DNA from 2 places in the Proteiniborus sp. MB09-C3 genome. Region 1 is predicted to be linked to the other one. Evidence: riboswitches for the same ligand, from Rfam matches in the RefSeq annotation. Region 1 holds a riboswitch; the other holds the start of a gene.

Region 1 (3,428 bases):
AGCAGCATTTGTAGGTGTCAGCTATTATACCTACAAACATAGGAAAAAATGCAGTTCCTGCTGCAGCGGATGTTCGTCAAATTCTGAATGTCATAAATAACAATACAGGGTGCATATGTTTTATATGCACCCTGTAATATTTACTCATTAAAAAAAGAAGCCAACTGTAACATCGATCGACTTCTCTTTCTGCTTGATTAGTTTTTATGGATAATAAGAAACACGCTGGACTCATCTACCTCTTGCACCTGATAGGGGTAGCCCGACTCCTCACCGATTTTTTGAAAATCCGCGGGTGAATGGATAATCGCCCTGAAGCCATCCTTGCAAATAATCACGCCATTTTGGGTTTTGGCATAGTCAATTTCCCCCAAAAGCCCTTTAGCGGCCTGTTCTTCAAACCATTTAAGGCGGAAATCCCAAAATTTAGCACTGTAGCTGCTGAAATAGGCCGTTCCTCCTGGTACCAATGTCTCAAGAATTTTGTGAATGACGGTGGAATCAGCACGCATGGCAGACAACCCGTTTTGCAGACAAAAAATGATATCAAAGGGCTTAGAAAATTCCATATTGTGAACATCCATCACAACCATGCTCGCGTTGGGATAGTCTTTGAGATATGCCTTGCCTAACTCAACGCTTTTCTCCGAGATATCCATCCCGACTATAGAGCCGCAGTGGGGAGCCAATTCCCTAACAATCCGACCATATCCGGCTCCAAGCTCCAAAACTCTTTGTGTTTTTGATAGGTTTTTCTTGGCAAAATCTATCTCCGCTTGTAAGTACTGCTTAATACGTGGAATTTGGGTTTCATACACCTGAAACAGCTTTTGAGAATTTAACTTTTCGCCATAGTAATTGCTCATGTTTCTTATTCCTCTCCTCATTGTAAATTAGAATCAAATATATATTCTTCTCTGAGCTAAGACTGGATTACGATTATCTCAGAGTTAACAATCTGTAACTATTGTGTTTTTAGCTCACTACTGGTAAATTATGTTGAAATAAAGCTTTGGAAGTCCTAATCAACAAAGTAGTTACAGCATCACAATGTCATAAAACAATAGATTTTTGCTGATATTAACTGTGAATATCGCCATTAATGATAATTTTAACAAATATTTTCCAATTATACAATAGTTGTCTAAAATGGTTAGGCGAAAGTTAGATGCAACTCCTTGATATGATATTTGAATTGATATAAATTTTGATTACACCACTACATAGGGTGTAATCATGAAGTGGGAATGATATCCACGAAATTGAGCTTTTTTCTGATGAGATTTTTTAGGGTTAAAGACCCTAAAAAAGACGAATGTCATGGGCGAGAAAGCCCATGACATCTATAATTGCCATTATTTTTGGTCGGGGTGGAGGGACTCGAACCCCCGGCCCCATGGTCCCAAACCACGTGCGCTACCAAACTGCGCTACACCCCGCAAAAATGTTACCTTTTTATTATAGACTATGAATCATATAAACGCAATACTATATTTGTGCCTTATAGGTTTATTATAAGCTTTATTTGACAATAAGGTTACATAATCTTAATATCTCAATGTGTAGCTTAATATTATCTGTATATTAGAGATAAGTAATGTAAAAGATAGTTTATGTCTCTACTATTATGGGTAAAAGAATTATTGACATAAAAAACTACATGTGATAATATTTCTTTGATGAAAAAAATTGAATATAGTTTGCCTTATTAAGAGTGGTGGAGGGAATAGGCCCGTTGAAGCCCAGCAACCAGTAACATTTGTTATCAGGTGCTAAATCCTACAGAATGTAAGTTCTGAAAGATGAGGTTTTAAGAATACTTCCTCTTCTTTTCGAAGAGGTTTTTTTATTATGGAATGTAAATAATAAAATTATTAAAATATATGGAGGGCTTAGGATGAAAAAATGGTTTTTTACTTCAGAATCTGTTACAGAAGGGCATCCAGATAAAATATGTGATCAAATATCAGATTCTATATTGGATGCTATACTGGAAAGAGATCCTGATGCAAGAGTTGCTTGTGAGACATCGGTTACAACAGGCCTTGTTCTTGTAGCTGGAGAAATAACAACTAATTGCTATGTAGATATACCAAAAGTAGTTAGAAAGACTATTGAGGATATAGGCTATACAAGGGCGAAATACGGTTTTGACTGCGACACATGCGCAGTATTGACATCAATAGATGAGCAGTCACCAGATATTGCAATGGGAGTAAACGAGGCTTTCGAGCATAGAGGTCAAAAAACAGACGAGCTTGACGTCACTGGAGCTGGAGATCAGGGTATAATGTTTGGGTTTGCTTGTAATGAAACTCCTGAGCTGATGCCACTTCCAATATCATTAGCTCATAAGCTGGCAATAAGATTATCTGAGGTTAGAAAAAATGGAACTCTTGATTACTTGAGACCAGATGGGAAAACTCAGGTTACTATAGAGTACCACGATAATAAACCGGCCAGAGTAGCTGCCATAGTAATATCTACACAGCATAGTCCAGAAGTTGAACTGAAAACTATAGAAAAAGATATTAAGGAGCATATAATATCAAAAATAGTTCCTTCAAGCCTAATAGATGAGAACACCAAATACTATATAAATCCTACAGGCAGATTTGTTGTAGGTGGACCTCAGGGAGATGCAGGACTTACAGGCAGAAAAATAATAGTAGACACCTATGGAGGATATGCTAGACATGGCGGTGGAGCATTTTCAGGAAAAGATCCAACAAAGGTAGATCGTTCTGCTGCTTATGCTGCAAGATATGTTGCTAAGAATGTGGTAGCAGCTGGACTTGCAGATAAATGTGAAGTTCAGCTTGCCTATGCAATAGGCGTTGCAAAGCCTATTTCTATACTAGTAGATACATTTGGAACAAATAAGATTGAAGAGAGCAAAATTGAAGAACTTATCAGTAAACATTTTGATTTAAGACCAGCGGCCATTATTAAAAACTTAGATTTAAGGAGACCACTATATAGGCAAGTAGCAGCATATGGCCACTTTGGAAGAACTGATTTAGATCTTCCATGGGAGAAAACAGATAAAGTTGATATACTTAGAAAAGAAGGCTTAGGAAAATAAAATAATTTTTAAACTTAAGGAGAAGTACAAAAGTCATCAAAGGACTTTTGACTTCTCCTTATTATTTTTAATCTATTTTTCATTTTCCATTCTCAATTAATCAATGACTTTACCCTAACTCCCGATTTAAAGCTTTTTAATATATCAGTTATTATTAGATTACCGGTAGAACACAGAGAAGAGCTTCTCAAAATGACATTGATTGGGGACATGAAGCTACATTCCATGACTCCAAAAAGAAAGGAGGTGGAAACATGGCAGTTAACGCTGTTATCAAGGAAACAAAATTAAAGCTTCAACTTGATGGTGGTCTTAATGAGAAAGGAAACCCAGTAGTAAAGTC
Region 2 (3,428 bases), 690 kb from region 1:
TTTTCTTTTATCAATTATTAGTGCTATTGTGTTACCTATAAATTGTATCGCTTGAACTAATATTATTATAAGAACTACAGAAGCGATCATTACATCAGTTTGAAATCTATGATAACCATAACGTATAGCTAAGTCCCCTAGTCCACCTCCTCCTATTGCTCCAGCCATAGCGGAATATCCTATTAGGTTTATTATGGTTAATGTAATCCCAAGTACTAATGAAGGCATAGCTTCTGGAATTAATACCTTAGTTATTATTTCAAAAGTAGAAGCACCCATTGAGGAAACGGCTTCTATTATTCCTTTGTCTACTTCTTTTAATGCTCCTTCAATAATTCTAGCTACAAAAGGTGCCGCTGCAATGGATAAAGGCACTACAGTTGCAAGCGTTCCTATGGATTTACCAATTATTAGTTTAGTTAATGGCATGACAAATATCATCAATATAATAAATGGAAATGATCGAAATATATTTACTATAGCACTTAGTATAGAATTTAATGCTGGCTTTTCCCATATTCCATCTTTTTCTGTTATAACTAATAGTATGCCTAGAGGAAATCCTAGTGCCAGTGAAAACACTGTAGATAAAGCTACCATTACAATAGTTTCCCATAAGGAAGGAAGTAAAAGAGAAATTAGATTATCCATTCCATATCACCTCCAGGTCAATATTCTGTTTTTTGAGCCACTCAAAGGCTTTTTCTATTTCCTTATTATCACCTAAAACCTGAATTAAAAGGCTGCCCACACTAGTGGATTGTAATTCATCAATATCTCCAGACAGTATATTTATATCAATATCAAATTCTCTGATTAGACTTGATATAATAGGCTTCTTAGCAGAATCGCCTAAGTAGCTAAGTCTAATTACAGTGGAGCCTGGGGTTTTAGGATATATTATCTTTTCTTCATCACTTCTATGAATGTGAGAAATAAATGCCTTTGCAGTATTAGTCTTAGGTTTAGCGAATATTTCTTCTACTGTATTTAGTTCGATTATTTTGCCAGCCTCTATTATGGCTACTCTATCACATATTTCTTTTATAACCTCCATCTGGTGAGTTATAAGAACTACTGTTAGATTGAATTCTTTTCTTATTTTTCTAATTAGATCAAGTATTGCCTTAGTGGTTTTAGGATCTAGAGCTGATGTAGCCTCATCACATAGAAGTATCTTTGGATTGTTGGCAAGTGCACGGGCTATGGCAACTCTTTGCTTTTGTCCTCCGCTTAGCTGCGACGGATATACATTTTTTTTATCAACTAACTCAACGACCTCTAGTAATTCATTTACTCTTTTTTCTATAGTTTGCTTATCATAGCTATTTATTTCTAGAGGAAAGGCTATATTATTATATACAGTTCTTGAATTTAATAAATTAAAATGCTGAAATATCATTCCGATTTCTTTTCTTGTGTTTCGTAGGTCTCTTTTATCTAGATTAGTTACATCTTCTCCATTGACAATAATAGTGCCTTCCGTTGGCTCCTCTAGCCTATTGATAGTTCTTATGAGAGTAGATTTTCCTGCTCCGCTGAGACCGATTATTCCAAATATTTCTCCTCTATCTATTTGTAAATTAATATCTTTTAAAGCCTCTACATCAGAAGACTTACTTTTATAAACTTTACTTACATTCTTAATATCAATCATTGCTTCACTCCTTTAATGAATTACTGTACTAAACCTCACAAATGAAAATCATCTATAATAGATAGTTAAACCTATTTTCTCTAAATAATCCTTATATAATTAAAAAACCTCTTTCAAACGAAAGAGGTAAAATACATATGCTATTTATCCTCCCTCATCTTTCAGCATTTTTGCTGCAGGAATTAGCACCTTCGTGTTAAATAACACTGGTTGCTGGGTTTCATCGGGCCCGTCCCTCCACCTCTCTAGATAAGAGTTCAATATTTGTTTTATTATTGTTACTATACTTATCTATTCTAATTATTATTATATCTTTTGTCAACCTTTTTTAAAAAATTATATAATAAAATTTTGTGTTATGAGGCAAAATATAAAAAGCAGAGGTTTTAGAATTGTAAGATATTGTACAAAAAGAAAGGAGAAATTTTATGACTTTACAAAATCCACTTAATTTAACCCAGATAAATCAAGCAGAGCTTCAAAATCTTAGTGAAATCATAAGTAACCACAAGCTAATGACGACAAAACTATACGAATATGCAAGTATGTGTCAAGATACACAATTAAAACAAATGTTCAGCCAAGGAGCTCAAGACGCAAATACTACTGCACAGAACCTTATTCAATCAATATAAGAGGAGGTATTTTATTTGCAAGAAAGAGATATTGTAAATGATGTTTTAGCAATGACTAAGTCAAGTATACAGTCCTATGGAATGGCAATAACTGGCTGTTCAAACCAGCAATTAAGAAGCGCCCTACAAAAATTAAGAGACGAAGCAGAGCAGTTCCAGTACCAGCTATCACAAATTGCAGAGCAAAAAGGATATACTTCATCGCCACCAACAGCTAATCAACAAGACATTAGCCAAATTAAAAATCAATTGAATCAACCATAAATTGGGACTCATTTTGAGTCCTTTTATGACCTAACCCGATTTTCCGAGCATTTCTATCGAAAAATCGCTGGTAGGTCAAACTCTATTGTAGGCTTATGATAGGAGTGTCCATTAGGAGCAAATAAATTTGTGTAGAGAGACTGCTAGCAAAATTAATGTTGACTTTTTATTATTCAAATGATAATATACCTACAGACAATAAAAAAACCTTTAATCTAATCCAGAGAGATTGGGAAGGAGTAAATAAGGATGCTTGTTTTTAAGCTGTCTATTAGTGTGCCTTCCTATGGAGGTTTTTTTATGCCTTTAAAATAGTCCAGTGAGACTGAAAAGGAGGAATAATATGTTAACAGGAAGACATTTAATTGAACCCATGGATTTTACAAATGATGAGCTTAAAGAGATATTTGATTTAGCAGATGAAATGATTAATGCTCCTAAAGAATATGCCCATATATGTGATGGGAAAATACTAGCAACTATGTTCTTTGAGCCAAGCACGAGAACTAGATTAAGCTTCGAGGCTGCAATGCTAAGATTAGGAGGAAGAGTAATAGGCTTTTCAGAGCCTAACTCAAGCTCAGTTGCAAAAGGAGAAAGCATAGCAGATACTATCAGAACAATTGGCTGCTATGCAGATATAGCAGTTATGAGACATCCCAAAGAAGGAGCACCAAAGCTTGCTTCATTACATTCAAATATCCCATTAATTAATGCAGGTGATGGAGGACACCATCATCCAACTCAGACATTAACCGATCTTCTTACCATTAGAAGCATAAAAAAACGCCTTTCAAATTTAACCATAGGACTATGTGGAGATCTTAAATTTGGAAGGACAGTTCATTCACTTATCAAAGCAATGTCAAGGT

The links. Region 1 has a riboswitch for S-adenosylmethionine ahead of metK (methionine adenosyltransferase). Riboswitches for the same ligand answer to the same signal wherever they lie in the genome.
Region 2: it holds a riboswitch for S-adenosylmethionine, as region 1 does, so the genes downstream of both, QO263_RS15445 (methionine ABC transporter ATP-binding protein) here and metK (methionine adenosyltransferase) in region 1, are expected to answer to the same signal.

What each region holds. Positions count from the first base shown of each region.
Region 1 covers NZ_CP127161.1:3,784,075-3,787,502, reverse strand. Annotated here, with positions in the region: gene QO263_RS18520 (FeoB-associated Cys-rich membrane protein) at 1-100, shown strand, start outside; gene QO263_RS18515 (class I SAM-dependent methyltransferase) at 198-866, opposite strand; tRNA gene QO263_RS18510 (tRNA-Pro) at 1,363-1,439, opposite strand; SAM riboswitch class I at 1,703-1,809, shown strand; gene metK (methionine adenosyltransferase) at 1,898-3,085, shown strand; gene QO263_RS18500 (DUF1659 domain-containing protein) at 3,340-3,428, shown strand, end outside.
Region 2 covers NZ_CP127161.1:3,098,204-3,101,631, reverse strand. Annotated here, with positions in the region: gene QO263_RS15450 (methionine ABC transporter permease) at 1-651, opposite strand, end outside; gene QO263_RS15445 (methionine ABC transporter ATP-binding protein) at 644-1,657, opposite strand; SAM riboswitch class I at 1,809-1,913, opposite strand; gene QO263_RS15440 (hypothetical protein) at 2,086-2,292, shown strand; gene QO263_RS15435 (spore coat protein) at 2,308-2,556, shown strand; gene pyrB (aspartate carbamoyltransferase) at 2,900-3,428, shown strand, end outside.